Regions from separate parts of the Halobacillus trueperi genome, predicted to be linked through region 2. Evidence: riboswitches for the same ligand, from Rfam matches in the RefSeq annotation. Region 2 holds a riboswitch; each other region holds the start of a gene.
The links. Region 2 has a riboswitch for S-adenosylmethionine ahead of DYE48_RS04930 (methionine ABC transporter ATP-binding protein). Riboswitches for the same ligand answer to the same signal wherever they lie in the genome.
Positions count from the first base shown of each region.

Region 1: it holds a riboswitch for S-adenosylmethionine, as region 2 does, so the genes downstream of both, DYE48_RS18715 (thiolase family protein) here and DYE48_RS04930 (methionine ABC transporter ATP-binding protein) in region 2, are expected to answer to the same signal.
Region 3: it holds a riboswitch for S-adenosylmethionine, as region 2 does, so the genes downstream of both, DYE48_RS09945 (O-acetylhomoserine aminocarboxypropyltransferase/cysteine synthase family protein) here and DYE48_RS04930 (methionine ABC transporter ATP-binding protein) in region 2, are expected to answer to the same signal.
Region 4: it holds a riboswitch for S-adenosylmethionine, as region 2 does, so the genes downstream of both, DYE48_RS11765 (methionine ABC transporter ATP-binding protein) here and DYE48_RS04930 (methionine ABC transporter ATP-binding protein) in region 2, are expected to answer to the same signal.

Region 1 is NZ_QUAE01000025.1:38,406-44,271, forward strand. Features, by position in the region: gene DYE48_RS18710 (acetoacetate--CoA ligase) at 1-1,433, opposite strand, end outside; gene DYE48_RS18715 (thiolase family protein) at 1,454-2,608, opposite strand; SAM riboswitch class I at 2,680-2,787, opposite strand; SAM riboswitch class I at 2,854-2,958, opposite strand; gene DYE48_RS18720 (hypothetical protein) at 3,367-3,582, shown strand; gene DYE48_RS18725 (S-layer homology domain-containing protein) at 3,919-5,866, shown strand, end outside.
Region 2 is NZ_QUAE01000003.1:19,542-25,407, forward strand. Features, by position in the region: gene DYE48_RS21105 (YuzK family famiily protein) at 61-201, opposite strand; gene DYE48_RS04915 (carboxymuconolactone decarboxylase family protein) at 428-793, opposite strand; gene DYE48_RS04920 (MetQ/NlpA family ABC transporter substrate-binding protein) at 860-1,717, opposite strand; gene DYE48_RS04925 (methionine ABC transporter permease) at 1,744-2,412, opposite strand; gene DYE48_RS04930 (methionine ABC transporter ATP-binding protein) at 2,405-3,430, opposite strand; SAM riboswitch class I at 3,511-3,619, opposite strand; SAM riboswitch class I at 3,848-3,953, opposite strand; gene DYE48_RS04935 (TlpA family protein disulfide reductase) at 4,045-4,467, shown strand; gene DYE48_RS04940 (thioredoxin family protein) at 4,607-4,924, opposite strand; gene DYE48_RS04945 (toprim domain-containing protein) at 4,929-5,276, opposite strand; gene gcvH (glycine cleavage system protein GcvH) at 5,399-5,782, opposite strand; gene DYE48_RS04955 (arsenate reductase family protein) at 5,865-5,866, opposite strand, start outside.
Region 3 is NZ_QUAE01000006.1:138,396-144,261, forward strand. Features, by position in the region: gene DYE48_RS09920 (TetR/AcrR family transcriptional regulator) at 1-59, shown strand, start outside; gene DYE48_RS09925 (hypothetical protein) at 124-579, opposite strand; gene DYE48_RS09930 (NAD(P)/FAD-dependent oxidoreductase) at 616-1,836, opposite strand; gene DYE48_RS09940 (DUF2188 domain-containing protein) at 2,515-2,712, opposite strand; SAM riboswitch class I at 2,847-2,957, shown strand; gene DYE48_RS09945 (O-acetylhomoserine aminocarboxypropyltransferase/cysteine synthase family protein) at 3,067-4,761, shown strand; gene metX (homoserine O-acetyltransferase MetX) at 4,785-5,837, shown strand.
Region 4 is NZ_QUAE01000008.1:102,829-108,694, forward strand. Features, by position in the region: gene DYE48_RS11745 (3-ketoacyl-ACP reductase) at 1-611, shown strand, start outside; gene DYE48_RS11750 (hypothetical protein) at 756-1,085, opposite strand; gene DYE48_RS11755 (MetQ/NlpA family ABC transporter substrate-binding protein) at 1,310-2,134, opposite strand; gene DYE48_RS11760 (methionine ABC transporter permease) at 2,157-2,819, opposite strand; gene DYE48_RS11765 (methionine ABC transporter ATP-binding protein) at 2,779-3,822, opposite strand; SAM riboswitch class I at 3,906-4,011, opposite strand; gene DYE48_RS11770 (iron-containing alcohol dehydrogenase family protein) at 4,155-5,228, shown strand; gene DYE48_RS11775 (FAD-binding oxidoreductase/lyase) at 5,233-5,866, opposite strand, start outside.

The DNA.
Region 1 (5,866 bases), on a different contig from region 2:
AAGGTGAGCGGCATGCTTGGGAATGGTTGGGTACAAACAAGGTCACCCTTCTCTTCGTAAACCGATGCTCCTCGCTCATCCAATACATCAACCGCCATTCCTAAAGCTTTGCATGCGATTTCGCCTCGCTTCAATGGATGAACGGGTGATCCCATCACAAAACAGCCGATGATTTCTGTTCCGCCGGAAATGGAAGCAAGGAACAGATCCTGTTTGATGGTTTGATAGATCCAGTTGTACTGTTCAGGTGCTAGTGGAGCTCCGCAGGATAGCAGACTTTTCAAAGTGTCGAGAGAATGACTGCTTTTCAGATCGACGCCTGCTTTCATCAATGTATCTAAATACTTAGGGCTTGTGCCGAAATGGGTGATGCCGACTTCATCCGCAATGTCCCACAAATGGGTGAGGGAATCCTGCCTTACAGGAGAGCCATCATACAACAGGATTGCCGCTTCACTGGCTAACCCTGAAACGAGCCATGGATACATCATCCAGGCGGTATTCGTGTACCAGAACAACACATCATTTTGCTGGACATCACAATGGAGCTGGTGCTCTTTTACATGTTGCAGGAGCGTCCCGCCGACCGAGTGGACGATCGCTTTCGGCAATCCCGTTGTTCCTGATGTATATAAAATATATAAGGGATGGTCAAAAGGGACGGGTTCGAACGTCGGCTCACTGGCTTCATTGTTGCAAAGCTCGTCCCAGGATAGAGATTGGAGTCCTTCTATAGAAGTTTCGCCTCCGAACGTGACGAGGGCGGATAGTCCTTCAAGATGCTCCGTTGTCTGTTTGATTTTGTCCACGATATCGAATGGTTTCTGCTTATATTGATAAGAGGTAGTAGCAAATAATACTTTCGGTTTCACCTGACCAATGCGGTCGACGATTCCTTTCGTCCCGAAGTCCGGGGAACAGGAGGTCCATGTCGCCCCGAGGGAGGTGGTCGCAAGCAGGGCGACCAACCCCTGGATATTGTTCGTCGTGACTCCGGCGACACAATCGCCTTTTTGCACACCTAACTGTTTTAACCCTTCCTGGGCTTTGGCTACGGATTGCCTCAGCTCTTCTAAAGTGATGCTTCGTTGAACCCCTGTCTCATTTGCTTCATAGGCAACGGTCCGATCCAGAGATCCACGCAGCAGGTTTTCAGCGAAATTCAACCGTGCTTCCGGAAACCATGTACTATCGGGCATCGAAGGTCCAGGGATAAACACACGGTCACCTTTCTCTCCGATAATTCCTGCATAATCCCAAACAGCTGACCAAAATTCAGAGAGGTGGGAAACGGACCAACGGTGGAACCGTTCATATGGAAAAAGCGGCTGGCCGGTAAATTCAGCAAAGGCTTTGATATGCGATTGTTCTATTCTTTCGCTCGATGGCTCCCATAGATAAGGGGAACGCTGAGCGGTAATCGATGTAGTCATTAGATCTATCTCCTTTCGGGTTATGAATGAGGAACTTCAATCAACAGGGCCATTCCCTGGCCGCCACCGCCGCAAAGGGAAGCGATCCCTTTTCCTCCGCCGCGCCGTTTCAGTTCATTGGCAAGGGTCAAGACGAGCCGGAATCCTGTGCCGCCTAACGGGTGACCAAGAGCGATTGCGCCACCATTGACATTGACCCGGTCATAATCGATGCCAAGCTCGCGGCAGCTGGCGATCACCACACTGGCAAACGCTTCATTAATTTCAAACAGATCGATATCGTCAGTCGTCAACTGGTGTCTATCTAATAGTTCTTGGATCGCCTGCGATGGTTTCGTCTGTAAACTCGGATCTGGTCCGGCAATCTCTGACCAATCGATGATTTCAGCCAACGGATTCTGCCCGAGTGATTCAGCTTTCTCTTTCGTGGTAACGATCCCAACGCTCGCCCCGTCCGTCATCTGTGACGCATTGCCTGCCGTAATCGTGCCTTCGTTGGAAAAGGCGGGGGAGAGGTTGGATAACTTCTCGACTGTCGTTCCTTTGCGGATGCCTTCATCTTCTTCAAGCAAACCTGCAAAAGGAGCGATTTCCGGCTGCAGCCATCCTGTTTCTTGAGCCTTAGCTGCTCGTTGCTGAGAAAGGGCAGCATATTCATCTTGTTCTTCTCGACTGATTTCAAAGGAGCGGTTTTTCTCATCGGTAAGAGCTCCCATCGATACATCCGTTAAGGCGCACCACAAGCCGTCGTTAAGTAACGTGTCTTTGAGGATGCTATGACCGAGTCCTGCAGAGGCCCTTACTGGAGCGGTATGAGGAGCATTCGTCATCGAGTCGAAGCCACCGACAATGTATAATTCTCCTTCGTTCAGCTGCAGTCTACGGGAGGCATCCGTGATTGTAGCGATTCCCCCTAAGCAGACATTGTTCAATGTGATAGCGGGTGAACCGATGTCTACCCCTGCCTTATAAGCGACTTGCCTCGCAGGGTTTTGGCCACCGCCAGCCTGGATCACTTGAGCAAGCAACACACCATCCGCCTTTTCGGCTATCGGATTTCTCTCAATTAGAGCGTTTAATGCGTGCGATCCGAGTTCTGCTGCGGATTTCTTTTTCAAAGCCCCTTTCCATTTACCGAACGGGGTACGAATGCCATCTAAAAGTACGATACTCATCTATGTAGCCACTCCTTTTTTAAAAATAGAAAGAGCCCTCTTCACAAAAATAAGAAGAGGGCTCTTGGCTCTTCTTATCTTCCAGGATCATCTCCTGCAGGAATTAGCACCTTTTCAAGCGAATGCTTGATGGTTGCCGGGCGTCAACGGGCCAGTCCCTCTGCCTCTCTGGATAAGAAAACATTATTCAATTGAAAATATAAAACCTCTCTATCAGTGATAGAGAGGCTAGAGATTATGTAAATCTCTTATCTTCCTGAGCATTCACTCAGTAGGATTTGGCACCATGCTATCAATATAGCGGTTGCCGGGTTTCACAGGGCCAGTCCCTCCACCTCTCTGGATAAGATGTTCTTTCGTTATTTGGTTAAGTGCCATGTTAGCAAGGGAAAGGATCAGTGTCAATGGATTTTATAGAAAAGTGTGAAAATTAATTTTATTTGGCGCCCAATCTCAAGCGTGTTAGAAAACGAAAAGAAAGCTTAACAGCAGTGTTTTTCGCTAGTATTTCGTATCTTTATCGATTTCATATGTATTTGTGTTTTTTGGAGACTTATGTTGTTGATTACCAGCTAAGTTTATTCTTAATTGTAAAGTCGTTTTTTCTAGGAGAAGCAGGAATTTGGATGAATAGTGTAGTAAATATTTAGTACAAGAATCTACGTTAATTCTTGTCATCCTCGCTATTCCTAACATTAAAAAGAACCTGACGAAGGGATGCAGAAGCGAGGAAAGATATCAAATAAGGGGGCATACACATGGCAGAAGTATCTTCGATGAAACAGGCCGTTGATGTTTTACTTAAAAAGGGATTATCCAAGCGGGAAATCCTAACCAATGTAGATAACAGCCATTTCCCGTTTGAGGATGAAGAAGTTGTGATGACTTTTATTGATCTACAAATTGAGTGTTCCTCTGATGATGAATTTAACAAGTTGGTCGAGTATTTATATGGATTTAATTTGAATCAATAATAGATTTATTCAATTTCACCTCTTTGAGTGTCTGTAAGAGAATGCAGACAGACTTTTTGCTTAGTAAATGATAGTGCTAACTTTAACTGTAAGATCGAACTAAAGGCTAGCGTAGTATCAACCGTTTATGGATGGTACTACGCCATTTTTTATTGGTTATTAAAGCTTATTAAATGAAGCTTAAGTGTTGTTTTGATTTAAAAACTTTAGTCGTATTTATTTAAAAATAATTAACAATTCATCATGCTTTTATACTAAAATAGAGATTGTGTAAATAATGTGTGAATACATAAAGAGAAGGTTTTTTCTTCGTAAAAGAAAGAGGAGAGTGAGTGTATGTTATTTAAAAAAGGAAAAATAGAGCATGTTCTTGTGCTTGCCATTCTGGCGCTTATTGTCTCGCTGGGAGCTCCAGGGGTTAGTCATGCAGGTTCGGATGTTACTCCACCCACATTGAATATGTTGACTGTATCAAAACAGGAGGCTTCGGTTGGGGATGAAGTGAAGGTTACAGCTGATGTGAGCGATGATCTATCGGGTGTGAAAAGAGTCAGTATTAGGTATGAAGCACCTGAAGGAACAGCAGCCAAGCACATAACATTAAATATGAATTCTGCAACGGGAAAATATGAAGGTAGTTTTGAAATTGGAAGATATGATGTCTCGGGACATTGGAAAATAGATTTCTTATACGTGTTAGATGAACAAGATAACCATTACTATTACAACAACTCTTATGGTGGTTCAGAGTATAAACGGGAAACCTCAGAATATGTAGATTTCAGTTCGTATGATGTAGTAGTGTTTGGAACAGAAGAAGATAAAGAGCCGCCTATGCTAAAAGAACTGCAAGTAACACCTAGAAACGTGACGATAGGGGATATAGTAAAGGTATCAGCTGATGTGAGTGATAATTTATCAGGTGTGGAAAGAGTCAGTATCAGGTATGAAGCACCTGAAGGGACAGCGGCCAAGCACATAACATTAAATATGAATTCTGCAACGGGAAAATATGAAGGTAGTTTTGAAATTGGAGAATATGATGTTTCAGGACATTGGAAAATAGATTTTTTATACGTATTAGATGAACAAGATAATCATTACTATTACAACAACTCTTATGGTGGTTCAGAGTATAAACGAGAAACTTCAGAATATGTAGATTTCAGTTCGTATGATGTAGTAGTTTCTGGAACGAAAGAAGATAAAGAGCCACCTAAGCTTGACGATCTTCGTGTAAACCCCACAAATGTGACAAGGGGGGAAATCGTAAAGGTAGCCGCTAATGTAAATGATAATTTATCAGGTGTGAAAAGGGTCAGTATTAGGTATGAAGCACCTGAAGGAACAGCAGCCAAGCACATAACATTAAATATGAACTCTGCAACTGGGAAATACGAAGGTAGTTTCGAAATTGGAGAATATGATGTTTCGGGACATTGGAAAATAGATTTTTTATACGTATTAGATGAACAAGATAACCATTATTATTACAACAACTCTTATGGTGGTTCAGAGTATAAACGAGAAACCTCAGAATATGTAGATTTCAGTTCGTATGATGTAGTCGTAGAAGAAACGGACAAGATTGCCCCAATAACAAGCTTGGATATAACCTCTTCCACTCCAATGAAGAATGAATGGTACCCTTCAAATGTTACAGCTAATTTAAGCGCAACCGATGAAGAAGCCGGCATCAAAAAGGTAGAGTATCGGATAAATGAAGGAAGCTGGACCGAATATACAGAGGCTTTCGAAATTAGCCAGGAAGGCGAAGTTCAGCTTGATTACCGAAGCGTAGACCATGCTGGAAATATAGAGGAAATTCAAACCGAGATCATCAAAATAGATAAAACATCGCCGGTGACGACAACTTCTGAAATTCCTTCTGGCTGGGGTAATGAAGAAATCGAACTATCCTTAACGTCTAGGGACGAATCTTCAGGTGTAAGTTCTATTGAGTATAGAATGAACGAAGGTGAGTGGACTGCCTACGATACACCTATTACGATCGATGAAGAAGGTAAACATGTCATTGAATATCGAAGTACAGATCAAGCAGGGAACCAGGAAGAAATTCAGACTGTCGATGTTAATCTTGATTTTGGAGTCCCAGAAACTACAATGAGTTCTGTGAATGATGAATGGCATAATACCAATGTAGAAGTAACGTTAAGTTCTTCCGATGGTTTGTCAGGTGTCTCAAAAACGGAATATAGGGTGAACGAAAAAGAATGGGTAACCTACGATACTTCTATTCTCGTTGAAGAAGAAGGAAGCAACA
Region 2 (5,866 bases):
TATAACATGAAAAAATCAGGTGGCTAAAACACACCTGATTTTTTCATTTAATCGAATGATTTATCTATGCAATTGACGGTCGACCTGGGCAATCATTTTCTGACTCTCTTCGAATTCTCGTTGGCGTTTTTCTTCTACTTTCAAGCGTGTATCCAACTTCCTGCTGTACTCCGCATAACTCATGTTATGAGATTGGTGCATGGCTTTCTCCATATCAGCAGTGTAATTCAAATTCAGATCGTCACTAATAACGAATCAACCCTTTCAGATTATTTACACAATTTAAGGTACCACAAATACTATTCCCAAATAAAACTTCTTAAAACTTTAAATTCATGCAAAAGTGATCTTCATTATTGATGTAAGCGTTTACTGCAAGTGAGTATATAGAATACATCCGATTTCCTTGAATTTTCTAATAATTGAATCAATTGACCGTTGTCGTCAAGTCCATGTACGCATCCTGCACAAGCGTTACGGCCTGACTTAAAGCCGCTCCACCTCCAAATGCCGCAGCAACACCACAGGCTTCTAATATTTCCTTTTCCGTTGCACCCTGGTCGACGCAGCCTTGCGTGTGGTAGATCATACAGTACTCGTCCTGTGCAACAATGCTGATTCCTAATGCCATCAATTGCTTCTCTTTTTTAGATAATTCTCCAGCTTTAAAACATTCTTGTGTGAATTCATCAAACTTATGAGAAACTTCCGGCATGTGCTCTCTGAAGGCTCCCATTCCTTCTTTATAATCATGTAAGTACGTTTGCGTCCACGTCATATTTTGTTCCTGCATATGAAAACCTCCCAATAAAAATAAGTGACTGCGGTTAGTATAAACCGCAGTCACTTATTTTATCCGTTATTCAGCATCACTTGAGACCGGTACAACAGCACCGTCATATTCTTCTTTGATGAAGTTGACGATCTCTTCAGAACGAAGAACTTCTACAAGCGTATTTAACGCTTCATTGTCTTTATCTTCGCTATTAGCAGCAACGACGTTCACATAAGGAGAGTCAGACTCCTCGAGAATAATTGAATCTTCGCTGGGAGACAGACCAGCCTCAATAGCATAGTTTGTATTAATCGCTACAAGCACGTTTTCTTCACGCTGGTAAACTTGTGGAAGGTTAGCTGCATCTACTCCTGTATCAAATTCAATGTTTTTAGGATTTTCTACAATATCCTGTACAGTAGCATCTACTTTTTCCACACTTTCATCCAATTTGATTAGTCCCTCTTTCTCTAAGAGTGAAAGGACTCGACCATGAGTGGATACAGAACGACTCATGACTAGCTGCGTACCTTCTTCAACGTCTTCCAGGTTTTCATATTTTTGAGAATAAACTCCGATAGGCTCAATATGGATACCACCAAGGTTTGCAAAGTCATACCCTTTCTCTTCCTCTTGGGTCTCCATATAAGGAATCGTTTGGAAATAGTTAGCGTCAATACGACCTTCATCTAAGTCTTGGTTCGGTAAAATGTAATCCTGATATTCTTCAATCTTTAATGTGATTCCTTCTTCTTCAAGCATAGGTTTTGCTTTCTCGAGAACTTCAGCATGTGGAACACTGGTAGCTCCTACCTTAATCTCCTTTGTTCCACCTTCTTCACCTTCAGATCCTGATGCATTTTCTTCCTCGTTCGATGACCCGCAAGCTGCAAGAACAAGGATAAGCAATACAGCGATTAAACTCGTCCATAGTTTTTTCATTATTAATTCTCTCCCTTTTATTTATTTTATCTTTTATCCAATTTTCGTGAGATGGCATCTCCGATGAATTGGAAAATAAACACAATTAAAATGATTAAAATAGTACAAATGAATACAACATCAAAGTTACTTCTCTGGAACCCATAGAAATAGGCGAAATCGCCAAGACCACCAGATCCGATGGCACCGGCTACGGCGGTGTATCCAATCAATGCGATAGCTGTTACGGTTATCCCGGATATCAAAGCTGGCATCGATTCCGGAAGCAATACTTTAAAAATGATGGTCGAGTATTTAGCTCCCATAGATTTTGCTGCTTCCACGACACCTTTATCGACTTCTTTCAATGCAATTTCCACCAACCGGGCATAGAATGGCGCTCCACCAATAATCAGGGCAGGCAATGCTGCTTGTGGCCCTCGAATGGTGCCCAGCAGAAAATCTGTAAAGGGGAACAATAATAAAATGAGAATGATAAACGGAATTGCTCTGAATATGTTAACAATGGAAGCAGTAATCCAATTCAACGTTTTGTTATCCCAAAGACCCCCAGGTCCGGTCAAATAAAGGAGAAGACCCAAAAGCAAACCTAAAACGAATGTCCCAGCGACAGAAACCAGCGTCATATACAAGGTTTCATTTGTAGCTGTAATCATGTCTTCCATTCTTACGTTCGGGAACCATTCATTAAACATGTGGATTCACCTCCACTTCAACAGATGTGGATTCAATATATTCAATGGCACGCTCGACTTCTTTTTTGTCTCCATCAAATTGAACAAACATTGTTCCATACGCACCCTTTTGTGTTTGGGTAATCTTTCCATGTAGAATGTTGACGTCTAATTCAAACTTCCTTGATAAATCACTGATCAGTGCCTGATTTGTACTTTCTCCGACAAAGTGAAGACGTATAATTTCTCCAGAACGGTAATTATCTTTGATCAATTGCAAGGAGGTTTCTTTTTCTGGATCTCCCATCACTTGATCCACAAACTTCTTCGTGACTGGTTTTTGAGGATGAAGAAAAACGTCCAACACTTCCCCTTGTTCAACAATTTTACCTTCTTCCATAACCGCCACCTGATGACAAATTTTGCGAATGACGTGCATTTCATGTGTGATCAGAACGATTGTAAGGCCAAGCTTTTCGTTAATATCCACAAGAAGATCAAGAATCGAATCCGTGGTCTCAGGGTCCAACGCGGATGTGGCCTCATCACATAAAAGAACTTTCGGATTGTTTGCAAGCGCTCTGGCTATCCCCACTCTTTGCTTTTGTCCACCGCTCAATTGGGATGGATAAGAACCTCCCCGGCCTTTCAACCCGACCAATTCAATTAATTCATCGACACGTTTTTGCCTTTCCGCTTTAGGGATCCCGGCAATTTCCAATGGAAAAGCGATATTATCATGAACGGTACGTGACCAAAGCAAATTGAAATGCTGGAAGATCATTCCGATTTCTTGTCTGGCCAACCTTAATTTTCCTTTGCTTAATGAAGTAAGTTCCTGCTCATCGACAAGAATGCTTCCTTCTGTGGGATCTTCCAAACGGTTCAGTAAGCGAATAAATGTACTTTTACCGGCCCCACTATATCCGATCACTCCATAAATTTCCCCTTTGTTAATATTAAGACTTAAATCATCCACTGCTCGTACATCCTGATCTTTCGTGTGGAATATCTTTGATAGTCCTTTAATTGTAATCATGCTGCTTTCCCTCCACTTCAAAAAAAGCCACTCTGTAATGAGAACAGAGTGGCTTTTTTAATCATACCTAAAAATCTGTTCTCTCATCTGTCAAAGCTTAATACTTTGCAGGAATTGGCACCTGAGCAAAACAGTTTTGCCGGTTGCCGGGCATCATCGGGCCAGTCCCTCCGCCACTCTGGATAAGAGATTTTAATTTATTAAATTATTATCGCTTTAATTCGTTTAAGTAGTACAATAATGGATTGTAGCACCGTACGAATTTTGTGTCAACTCATAAACAGATTGTTCAGAAAAATAAAGTCGATCAAAACTGAAGAAATGCTTACATCTTCCATACAAAAACATCTAATATTCACTCGATTGACACAATAAAAAAATCCCTTCTTTAATAGAAGAGATTCATCGCTTTTACATTTCTCATCTATCAAAGTCAAAGACTTCGCAGGATTTAGCACCGTTCAGTTTACCTGCCGGTTGCCGGGCATCGTCGGGCCAGTCCCTCCGCCACTCTGGATAAGTGAAGATGTCGATATGAAATTAATAATTATGTTAGCATGGGAAATATATAAGCGTCAATCCATAACCTTCGCCTGATAAAAAGGAGAATGACATTGAGTAAACAAGCCCCTTTATTTGAACTACCTTACATCCACAACCACTCTTCCATTTATAAACTTGAAGAGGACTTAGGGAAAGTTATTGTCTTGACCTTCTGGGCTTCCTGGTGTCCAGATTGTGGAAAAGACTTACCTATGAAAGAACAACTTTTCAAAACGATGGACCATGATAAAGTAAAAATGATGACGATCAATGTAACTGGAAGGGAACGGAATATAGAGGAAGGCATCGAATTCAAGGAAAAGTTTTTAACACAACCAACTCTTTCTGACGAAGGACGATACGTCTATGACTTGTACAATTGTGATGGCGTTCCTTCCACCATCATCATTAATCAACAAGGAGAGATCCATGCGAATTTTGGCGATCAGTCCTCCTTTTTAGATATTGTAAGCAAATTAGGAGAAATCGTATGATATTCATAACAAAAAGACAGCAAAGACTCCGGAGTCTTTGCTGTCTTTTTCATTATCGAACTACTTCCACATTACATATAAGTTTTTTAGAGAATTTTTAAATTCTACAGTAGTGGTCATTTCCTGGGAAATACATACACTATTCAACAAAACCAACCACTTTCTCATACATATAGGAGACAGAATGAAAAGCATAAATCTTTTCCTCTACCTCCCCGCCCCTAGTAACCAGCAGACATGGAACACTTTTAATCTTAAAATGCTGCATCCATTCGGGGTGCAGAGAAGCATTCATTTCCTTAAAAACTTCTCGATCAAATACAGACTCCAGTGTTGTGAGCATTTGACGCGCAAGGTGACAAGTTGCACAAAAAGGGCTATGAACAAAGGTGAGGGTCGTTTGTGGAGATTCGAAGAACTTCTTTACTTCTGTTGTTTTTATTTCCTCCACAGTCATCCTCCTATATTAAATAGATCGACTTTACATTGAAATGTCTACTGAGTAAGGCTCTTGCCAATTCAGGTTCCGGCGTAGCTGCTACTTCCCTGAAAGCCTTATCTATGTAGATATGCTCGGCGTGAGGAAGCTCTTCCGTCAATTGTTTTCTTAATTTGTAGCCAGAGTCATCTTCATCCACTAGAATATACACGGTCCGATCATCTAAGTTATGATCAAAAATCATTTCTTCCATCCGCTCGATTCCTAAAGTACCATGGGTGCAGATGATTTCAATCTCTTCATCAAGAACTTTATTCAACTTCTTCTTATCTGTAATTCCTTCAACAATGACGATTCGTTCTCCATCCATCTTCATCACCTACTATATAGAAACAGACCATGCCAATCAGGCATGGTCTGAACATGATTAAGATCAAACGTGATCATGTCAGACAAGGTTTCTTAAAGCCCTGCCTGTCCAATGCACTATCCTTAGTCTTCATCGATCATTGCTTCATATTCTTCCGGGGTCATCAAGTCGTTGATTTGAGAGTTGTTACTTGGCTCAACAACAACCATCCAAGCTTTATCGTATGGAGATTCATTGACAAACTCTGGACTGTCTTCCAGGTCTTCGTTTACTTCTACAACTTTACCACTAAGAGGGGCATAAAGTTCAGAGACAGTCTTCACAGATTCTACGCTGCCAAATGGCTCATCCGCTTCTAGTTCATCCCCGACTTCAGGAAGTTCTACGAATACGATATCCCCAAGTTCTGATTGCGCGAATTCAGTAATGCCGACTCTTACTTTTTCCCCTTCTTCTTTCACCCATTCGTGTTCTTCAGAATAACGCAGATCTTTAGGTACGCTCATTTCAATTACCTCCAAATAATAATTATAGTTCAACACCAAATATAAACATAAAAGCTATAGGCTTCTATTCCCAATAATGTGCTC
Region 3 (5,866 bases), on a different contig from region 2:
AAGGGTCCTCGCGTTTCACCGAAGCTATCACTAGCATCAAAAAGTTCTACCAGTTATAAAGAAGTTTTTTTTACAATCCTATAGTTATAACAAAAAAGCTCAGGCATGGCCTGAGCTTTTTTGTTATACGCGCTCTGCTTCTAATACTTCATCGAGAATTGGATAGACAGCTTCTACACCTTCTTCTGCAACTAAACAAGCTACACCAAGAGGGGTTTCCCAAAAGGAATCAGGAATATAAGGGTTTTTCAGCCCTGCCGGCTGGTAAAGCGAACGGTAGATGCGGTTCAAGTGCTGCCGTGTCTCTTCTGGATCTCTTTCCTTTTCACCACGAGCAATTAGGAACACGTAGCGCATCGACTGAAACAAGTTGTCTCCAGGCATAAACGTATATTCCTTAAAGAATTTCAGCTGTTCCTGCGCTTTTTCCTTCAAGCCCGATTGGACCGCAAGATCATCGAGATGTTGTTGCAAATGGTTGTGCACTTGTTGGAAAACTCTCCGTTTTTCGTCCTGCATGACTTTATCATTATAGATTTCCTGCAATTTTGTAAATGCGGTTTCTTTCGTCCATTCCACCTTGATCACCTCATTACCTTCATTCGACTTTTCTTGCTAGGATTCCTTTTTAAAACCGAACTGTTCTGCTTCCATTTGCATCGCTGTATGAAGAAGAGGAAAATCAGCAGCATCGTTTTCTAAATGACGGGACAAATTCGGGACGAGTTTGTTCCATACCATTGGATTTGCTGCCATCGATTGAAACAGGGCCACTTCATTATCTGTCCATTTTCTGAGGGACTGGACATAATGAAGTGTCATTTGGAAACCAGGAAGAAGCTGCTCATCCCTTTTCCTTGCGAATTCTTTCATCGCCTCTTCTTTGGAGATTCTTTCATCTATTTTCAAGCATGCATCAGCCAATAAAAATGACTGCATAAAAGCATCATTGATTCCTAAACCTGTACTCGGGTCTTTGCTGTGACCAGCGTCGCCAATTAATGCCCAGCCATCTCCATAGGCCGTTCGAAAAAAATTCGGCATGCCTGGTGTTCCAATCATCTTCCCTTGAAGTCTGGCACCTTTCATTCTTTCTTTCATTCCGTACATTTGATCAAACGTTTGTTTAAACGATTCTTCCGGGTTTTTCATCATCGTTTTGAATTCTTCTGGATGGATTTCTATGCCCAGGCAGTCTCGATTGGGCTCCATAGGAAAAACAAAGCCGATTCGACCTTCATGAAGAAAGATCTCTGTGGCAGGTTCCGGTAGAGGCTCTATCCCCTCAAAATATCCGTAGACGACCGGGCGCAAAGGCTTCGTTTCTTCATACTTTTCTGACCCTGTCCAGTGAGCAAGGTTTGAGTTTTTCCCATCAGCCCCAACAACTAAATCCCCAAACACTTCATGTGGTTCTCCGTGTTCTATTAGAGTGACGCCAACAACTGTACCCCCTTCCCATATCAATTCCCGAGCCGCCGTTTCGGGTTTGAAATGGACGGATGGGAATGTGAGCGCTCGTTCAATCAGCATCGAGTCGAGCTTGTCTCTCCTTGGAATGATGGTATAAGAGGTCCTCGGCCCTTCTACGAAACTGCTTCCAATATAGGTCCGCATCCTCGTTACTTTTCTCAAACCCGAATCTTCGAGTTTCTTAAGCACGCCTAATTTTTCTAAAAATCCTGTATGGGACATAAAATGAGTGGACAATGTATCACTCGGAAAACTGGCTTTATCGACAAGGAGGACTTTCTTCCCCATCTCTCCTAGTAAAATAGCTAAACTTGCGCCGGCCACACGTGCACCTACAATGATGACATCGTAATGTTGATTCATGATTGCACACACCTCTATGTATCGTTTACCTCCATCATAACTGGAGCACCACGAAAACTCTAGAGTCAGCGGTAATAGTTTGTTGTAATAAGCTCCCGTTTGTGGAAGACTCAGTTTCGAGATGTTTGTTGTGTGGATGGGGGCTGGGTGGGATGACTTGCTTTCCGCGGGAGCGTCAAAAGCCCCTTCCAAAGCTCTACGGAGTAAGCCTTGCGTGGTTGGAATAAGTAATGACGAATTCCTGGCCATGGAAACGGGGTCAGGGAAACGATGATTTGCAGTGCTTGGAATCAGTACGTAGAAAAACACACACGTCCGGATTTCCTTCCGCTTTTCATGCGGACGTTTCCCAGACCCTGTTTCCTCGCCTTATTCGTGCAGAATCTATGGTTAAAACGACTTTATAACGCCGTGGGGGAGCGGCAGGTTACTGTTAGAGGGATTTCGAGAACCTCATATGGAAAAGGGGCGGAGGGAAACGGTGAGACTCCTGTGGGAAGTGCGTGGTAGATGAGACCCCGCAGAGCGTTAGCTCGAGGAGGCTCATCACTCGCCCACGGAAAGCGAACCTTTTCCCGGAGCCCCTAAACTCTCACAAAAGTCTTGAAATCAAGTCTTACAATTTAATAACTAATCATTCTATGTACATAAAAAAACTCCCGCGATGGGGAGTTTTAATTAGTAGGTGCGTTCTTCTTCAACTTCATGGTTTTGATCCAAGATTTGAAGTTTGCTCGGTTTGTTTTCTTTTGCGATTTCCTCTGCTTTGGCAACAGCGGTATCACGCTCATCATAAAGGTCTGTCGGAGCGACATCCTCGATTTTTACAAACCAACCGGTTACATCTTTATTAGGTACGACACTATATTGTTTCATGAACTTCACTCCTATCTCATAGACTTAATTAACCATTCCCACAGCAAGAAGGGTTCAAACGTATCGAAATTGTTTGACAATGAGAAAGGACGGCTTTATAATTTCAAACAAGTCAGAAAAATTGAATAAAAAAACTCTTATCGAGAGCGGCAGAGGGACTAGGCCCTACGACGCCCGGCAACCTTCAAGGCAAAACCTTGAAAAGGTGCTACATCCTACAGGTCACATGATCTGAAAGATAAGGGGAGGTATGAGATACATAAAGCCCTCTTCTTACTTACAGAAGAGGGCTTTTCGTTTTCCCCCTTCTATAAAGTGGATGCCCTAGGAAAAAATCAGAGGAGGAATTTTCCCATGAGTTTACCATTCCATACGTTCGGTCCTGAAACGAATTTGCTTCACGGCGGTCAAGAACCTGATCCCGCTACAGGTTCTCGTGCTGTACCGATTTATCAGACGACATCGTATGTTTTCAATGATACAGAACATGCTCAAAATCTTTTCTCGCTTGCGGAACCCGGCAACATTTATTCACGAATAGGAAACCCGACCGTGGATGTATTCGAACAACGAATCGCTCTTCTTGAGGACGGTGCCGCGGCGGTGGCGACAGCCTCAGGCATGTCTGCCATCACGATGGCCATTCTGAATGTCGCTAAAGCCGGAGATGACATTGTTGCTTCGACGAACCTTTATGGAGGGACATACAATTTGTTTGTCCACACCCTCCCCCGCTATGGAATTAATGTACATTTTGTAGAAGGGGATGACCCCGAATCATTCGCCAAGGCAATTACTCCTCATACAAAAGCGATCTTTGCCGAAACCATCGGGAATCCGAGTTTGAATGTACTGGACATTGAAGCGATCGCAGATGTCGCTCACGATCATCACATCCCTTTCATCATCGATAACACATTCGCTACCCCGTATGTATGCAGACCAATCGACTGGGGAGCAGACATCGTTGTCCACTCTGCTACTAAATGGATTGGTGGACACGGCACGGCCATTGGAGGTGTTGTTGTTGATAGTGGACGTTTTGACTGGAATCATGAAAAATTCCCAGGGTTTACGGAACCTGATGAAAGCTATAACGGCATCCGGTTCGGGGTCGATGTGGGTCCGGCCGCTTTCGCCATAAAACTGCGCGTACAACTGCTTCGAGACATTGGCGCATGTCTCAGCCCGCAAAACGCTTTCTTACTTTTGCAAGGACTGGAGACTTTACACTTGCGAGTGAAAACGCATGCGGATCAAGCTTTAGAAATCGCCGAATATTTAAACCATCACGAAGGTGTCGAATGGGTGAATTATCCAGGATTGAAAGATCACCCCACTTATTCTCTAGCCGAAAAATATTTCCACTACGGCCATGGGTCGATCGTTGTCTTCGGGATTAAAGGAGGACGCGAAGCAGGGCGTAAGCTGATTGATCAGAGCACTATCTGGTCGCATGTAGCCAATGTAGGGGATGCCAAATCTTTAATCATCCATCCGGCCTCTACGACTCACCAGCAATTAAGCGACGAAAACTTGAGTAAATCTGGTGTAACAGAAGAACTTGTCCGCTTGTCTGTCGGGTTAGAGTCTGTAGAAGACTTGATTCAGGACCTGGACAACGCCATTTTCCATGCCACTGGATATAGGAGATCCTACGGTAAAAGTAAGCATGTGGCAGAGCCGGTTTTATCATCCTCCCTGGACCGTTCGAACGGGGAATTAAGAAAAAGGGTAATCGGAATTGTTGGAACAAGTGCTCTTCTTGCGGAGCAGAACAAGTTGGAAAGGCTGGGATTTGAAGTCGTTGCCTTCTCTCACCTTGAGGACCTTCAAAAAGTAACGAATGTCCACTGGGATATTGTCTATGTTGAGGAAGCGAATGAGGATGTCCTGAACATAGCGAAAGAAGTAAAACCGACACTACTCTGGTCACGAAAACCAATCACTCACGAAGATGCAGCCATCATATCAGGGGTAAGCCTCTATGACGCTGTTGTAAATATCCGGTCAGGGAAAGATTTTTCTACTTCCCTCGTATCGGTCTAGTGAAAGAAAGGAGAATGAAAAGCATGTCATTAAAAAACCCCACCAGTCACCCAAGAACCAATCAAACGATATCGATTGGAAATTTCACCTGCGAGTCTGGTGAAAAGCTTTCGCATGTCGAGCTTGCCTACGAAAGATACGGGCCGACAAATGCTCCCGTCATCCTCGTATGTCACGCATTAACGGGCAACCAGCTCGCCGTCGGTTCAAGGGAAGAACGTGGCTGGTGGGCCGGTTTGATTGGTGAAGATTGTCCGATCGACACCAATCGCTATCAAGTGATCACCTTCAATGTTTTGGGTGGATGTCACGGATCTACAGGGCCTGCGAGCATTAATCCAGACACAGGCAAACCATACCGTCAAACCTTTCCCAAAGTTACCATTCGGGATATGGTCCACGCTCAGTATGAAGCTTTATATCGCTTAGGCATCACTCATGTCCACGCTATAGCAGGCGGATCACTTGGAGGTATGCAGACGTACGAATGGGGACTTCTTTACCCTGATTTCATGAAAAAATTATTCATTCTCGCAGCTACCCCTTATTTAAGTGATTATGGCATCGCTTTTAATCATATCGGTGCTCGAGCCATAAAGAGTGATCCTCATTTCCATAATGGGGACTATCATTCAAATGAAGATCTAAAGGGATTTGAAATCGCCCGGATGACCGGGATGGTCACGTACCGAAGCAGTACCTTATTTGAAAAAAGGTTCGACCGGTCCTATCACGCCGATACCTCTTATGAGATTCAATCTTATTTGGATTACCAGGGGGATAAGATTAAAGAACGTTTTGATGCCAACAGCTACCTTTACCTTCTCGAGGCGATGAACAACCATGACATCGGCCGAGGAAGGAATGGATGGGCCCAAGCAGCGAAGCAATACAAAGCAGAGGTTCACACTTTCAGTTTCGAACACGACCTCCTTTATCCAGAAGCCTTGATCCAACCATTCTCTATCTCCTGTAAAAAAGGGAAGCATCACCATATACCCACCGACTATGGGCATGATGGATTTCTCGTAGAGTTTGAACGTTGGGGCAAATGGGTGGAGGAACAATTAAACTAATTGTTCCTCCACCTGTATAATCAAAATAA
Region 4 (5,866 bases), on a different contig from region 2:
CAAGGACAGAAAGCCGTCTTGAAGACGTAGCCGAGGAAGCACGTTCCTACGGAGTCCAGGCAGCTGTAGCTACCGCTGACATTTCCGACATCGACCAAGTAGAAAGAGCGATCCAGCAGTTAAAAGAAGAGCTTGGTGAAGCGGACATTCTCATCAACAACGCAGGCATCGGTGTGTACGGAAAATTCCTTGAACTGGAGCCAGAAGAATGGAAACGAACGTTTGAGGTGAATGTATACGGTACATATCATGTCACGAGAGCGGTCCTGCCAATGATGAAGGAAAAGAACCAAGGGGACATCATCAATATTTCATCAAGCAGCGGCCTTAAAGGCACCGCCGGCTCCACGGCTTATAGTGGATCAAAGTTCGCACTTCAAGGCATGATGGAAGCCTTGATGCAGGAAGTGAGAAGGGACAACATCCGCGTCTTCACATTGAATCCGAGTCTCGTCGCTACAGAACTCGCTCTAGGCGAAGACATGGAAGGACAGGATAAAGAGAAGTACATGCAGCCGGAGGACCTTGCTGAATACATGGTCTCTCAATTGAAATTACACCCTCGTATTTTCATCAAGCAGTCTCTTCAATGGGCGACCAATCCTTTTTAAGTTTTATCCTGGCAGCATCAACAACTCTTTTACATTGAAGATAATAAAAAATCAAGGAAACGAAAAACGCTTGGATTTAAATATCCAGGCGTTTTCTTTTTCTACACTTCAACGATAGATCCAGACTGTTCGATTTTAAAAAGTTCAACCAGTAAAATAATCTTTGTAATAAATGATTGTGATGACAAGTGCTACCAGCGTATATCCGATAGCGGTATAAAATACTACTGTGGGGTTGAATTTCTGTTTTTCCTCTTCGATCTTCAATCCAGTCCGGGCCTGGACCCCCAACCTGACCGTATTGGAAGCGAAACCACCTTTTGAATTAAAGAACCACACGATGGTCATGACGACAACGCCAACCAAAAAGGAATACTCAATAAATTCACCACTAAAAAAAGAAGCGACTCCGTAATTGATCAGTACCATGACAAAGACAGTAACGATTGCCCAAATGATATTCTTTCCTATCATCATCCCCTCCAACTATGTATCTTATTGACTGCTTTATTTACTTTACGAAGGAAAAGACGGAAAGTTTTAAATTTTTTCATAAAATCATTGAGGATAATAACCTATCAAAGAAGAAGAAAAGTCAAAACCATAAGTGCTTTACAGTGCCGTATTTTACGATTCATCCCGCCCCATTGAGAAATTACCATAAAAAAAGGCTGACGAATGGACGTCAGCCTTCCTTTCTATTCTTTCATCCACTGTGGTTTCCCGAAACCTTTGAATTCTTCATCGATGATCTTTTCAAACTCCTCTGACTCCACAACTTCTTTAATATCTTTCACAAACTGTGCATCAAGATCTTCCGTCTTCACGGCTACACGGTTACGGTAATCATCAGGCATGTCTTCCAAAGCCAGCGCATTCAGGAGATCCATTCCCGCAGCCAATGCGTAGTTTCCTGGAACCATGGACAAATCTTCGCTATCGACTAGACGCGGCAGTTGACCAGCTTCCACTTCGACAAACTCGATATCCTTTTTATTCTTCGTAATATCATTCAATGATGCGCGTAATGGATCGACACTGTCATCTACCTCAACAAGACCTTCATCCTCAAGCACAATCAATGCACGAGCAAGGTTTGTCGGATCGTTCGGTACTCCCATCGTGCTTCCTTCTTCAATACTTGCGATATCCTCGTATGTATTGGAATAGATCCCCATCGGCGCTGTCGGTACAATGATAACTTCAGATAGATCCAGGTTGTTTTCCTTCGCAAACGACTCTAAATAAATTTTATGCTGAAAAAGGTTTGCATCCAAATCCCCATTGGCAAGGGCTTTGTTGGGCTGGACATAGTCCGTGAATTCCTTGTTCGTCACTTCGTATCCCTTTTCCTCTAATAGTGGAGCAATCGCTTTCGTGACCATATCGCTGTATGGTCCGGCAGTAGCTCCAAATCGGATCGTTTCTTTTCCAGAAGCATCTGCACTTTCTTCTTCCTCCCCGCACGCAGCGAGAAATGCGATCGATAATAAAGTGGCACATAACAAAATGATTTTTTTCATGATGGTTCCTCCTAAATATGATTCAATTCTTTTTCACAGTTTTTGCAATGTAATCGCCGGTGTATTGCACGATTTGGACGAGGACAATAAGCAGGATGACGGTCGTGAACATGACAAAGTTATCGTAGCGGTAGTAACCATATCGAATCGCCAAGTCCCCGATTCCGCCTCCTCCGATAGCTCCTGCCATGGCGGAATATCCAATTAAACTGATAGCTGTGATCGTCAAACCGCTGATCAGCCCGGGCTTAATTTCCGGAAAAATGATATCCTTGATGATCAGCCAAGGGGAAGCTCCGCAGGCAATGGCTGCTTCAATCACCCCTTTGTCAATATCGCGAGCCGATGATTCTACAATTCTTGCGTAAAAAGGAATTGCCGCTACAGAGAGGGCTACGGAAGCCGCAACCGGCCCTGTGGTTGTCCCGATTAATAAGTTTGTAAAAGGAAACAAGAAGACAAGTAGAATAATGAACGGGACCGAACGAATCAAGTTCACCACAACACCCACAATGCTTTTAATGGTTCGATTCTCCAGAAATAAATCACGGTCCGTCACAAACAAGAGCAGCCCGAGCGGAAGACCTGCGATTAAAGCAACGACCAGTCCAATGCCTACCATGATCAGTGTTTCCAGAAAAGATTTATTCAGCTCTGGCCAGAGATTGATCAGCTGATCGATCATCTTGCAGCACCTCCACTTCTCCAAGCTTTTCTTTCAAATCTTGTATGGCACAGTGGACAACTTTTTGTTCTCCTGTCAATTCCATCACAAAGGTACCGAGAGCCTGGTCTTGAATGTAATCGATCTTCCCATGCAGAATATTGGCCCGTACGTTATACCCCTGTAAGAGATCTGACACAATCGATTCGTTGGCCGAGTCCCCTTTGAACGTCATATGTACGATGGTCCCTTTCCTTTCTGAAAGGATCTTATCCGGGATACGGAAATCGATCACCGTTTGGATGAAGCGTTTCGTCAATTCGTTTTCAGGAGCAGCGAAGATTTCGTATGTAGAACCCTGCTCAACAATTTTCCCGTCTTCCATAACGGCGCAACGGTCGCAGATTTCCTTGACGACCTCCATCTCATGGGTGATCAGGACGATGGTAAGGCCGAGTTCACGATTGATCCTTTTCAACAGGTTCAAAATTGATTGCGTCGTATTCGGATCAAGTGCTGAGGTCGCTTCATCACACAAAAGCACCTTAGGATCATTGGCAAGCGCTCTCGCAATGCTCACCCTCTGCTTCTGTCCTCCACTCAACTGGGCCGGATACTGATCAGCTTTATCTGAGAGACCGACAAGCTCCAATAATTCCTGTGCCCTTCTTTTTCTTTCCTGGCGGTTGACGCCGGACGCCTTTAGAGCGAATGCCACATTTTCCAATACGGTTTTCGCCATCGCGAGGTGAAATCCTTGAAAGATCATTCCGATCGATTGTCTGGCCTTCCTCAAGTCCCTGGAATTCAATGTCATGAGATCGATTCCATCGACCATGACCTTCCCTTCTGTCGGGCGTTCCAAAATGTTCATGCATCGTAAAAGGGTGCTCTTCCCAGCCCCGCTGTACCCGACGACTCCAAAAATCTCACCTTTCTTGATATCCAATGAGACGTCATCGACTCCGATCACGGTTTTCCCCTTGGATTGATAGACTTTGCTCAGTTGTTCCAATGAAATCATCGGCTTCCTCCCTGATAATATAAGTTCCAACAAAAAAACTCCCGCCCTTTACGGGAGAGAGTTTCGCATGAAAGACTGCCAAACTCTTATCTCCCAGAATAGGAACATTCTGCAGGATGTAGCACCACTCCATATGGAAGGTTGCTGTGATATCTACGGGCCTTTTCCCTCCATCACTCTCGATAAGAATTTTCGTTTATGTTTTAACACTTTAACGCATGTGAAAGGGTTTGTAAATAATTTTCTCAATTTTTTAAATTATATTTTTTCAACATTGACATTCGATTTTAAGGTATGGATAATAATGGGCATATCTTGAAAGGGGGATTGAGATGGAGTCTATAAATGTTCAAGGATCTCCGAACTTTTACAAGTGTGAACCCGGTATACTGAAAGAATTACCAGAACTTATCAAAGATGAGCCGTTCAAACATGGGACCATCATCCACGGGAAGGATTCATGGGCCATGGCCGAATCATATATGCCGGAATTTCCGTTTAGCATGGGAACCATTTCGTATGACGGGGAATGTACCCATCAGGAAGTGGAAAGGATCAAGGAAAACGTCTCTCCTATTACGAACGTCCTGATCGGCGTCGGAGGCGGAAAAATTCTCGACCTCACTAAAGCGTGCGGCGAGGCGCTTGATCTTCCAGTCATCCTGATCCCTACACTCGTATCCAATTGTGCAGCCTGGACACCGTTGAGTGTGTTTTATGATGAAAATGGCAATTTCATTGAATATACGATATTCAAAAGAAGTACATACATGGTCATCGTAGACCCTGACATGCTCGTTCATGCTCCCGTCGAATATCTCCGTGCGGGAATTGGAGATACGATTGCCAAATGGTATGAAGCTGATGTTTTGACAAGACATATAAAAGAAAAGCCTGTCCCTTTAGAAATGGCACTTCATGCTGCAAAACTGTGTAGAGACATTCTATTCCAGGAAGGAAAAGATGCCGTGCATGCCAATGAAAAAGGTCATTGCACGTCCGCCTTCACACGTGTCGCTGAAACGATCATAATGGCAGGAGGTATGGTCGGAGGATTTGGTGATGGTTACGGAAGAATATCCGGTGCGCACTCCATCCACAATGGGCTGACCAAAGTGCCGGGGACTCATATGTTTTTGCATGGAGAGAAAGTAGCTTACGGCATTCTCGTCCAATTGGCACTCGAAGGAAAAACAGAACAAATAAAGCAGCTGATTCCTTTTTACAAATCCATGCGGCTGCCTTTATCACTGAAGGATCTGGATGCTGATTCAACGGAGGATATAGAGACCATTTCCTACTATTCCACACGTCCAAGTGAATCGATCCACCTTATGGGAATTCATGATCAAACGCAGGTGAGAGAAGCGATCCTAGCCGTTGAAAATAGCTTAGCCTCATTGTAAAAGGCTAAGCTATCATGCGGGCTAAGTAAATTCCGCTCGCGGCCGCTTGAGACAGGGAATGCGTTTCCCCGGAACAGTCCCCGATCAAGTACAAACCTGACAGCTCGGTTTCAAAATGCTCATCCGTAAAAATCTTCGCTTCATAAAATTTACTGTCCACCCCATAAAGGATGGTATCCCGATTGATCTCCTCGCCAAGCAGCCCTTCCAACGCTTCAAAAAACTCAAGCAGTGCCTCTATATAAAGGGGCGGAACTTCTTTGCATAGATCTCCCGCTTCTGCTTCAAGCGAGGGTTGAATAACACCTTCGGAAAGATGGTCCGACGGTTTTCCCTCCAATAAATCTCCTAACTTTTGCGCCACAATCCTGCCCTGCCCTTGATTGATACCGCCAATCACATGATGGGCTTCTGCCATGGCCTCCGCTTGATTTTTAAAGTGCCGCGGAACGAAAAGGGTAAAATTCAAATTATGACTCGGTTCTTCTTCGTTCTGATTCTGTCCATCCGGCATCACCAGACCATGCTGATACTTGCGTATGATTCTTCCATGTGGATTCATGCAGTAAGTGGTCGCGGAGAAGCGTTCGGTTATGTAATGCAGCTTCGTTTCAAACGTTTCCTGAAGGATGGCATTG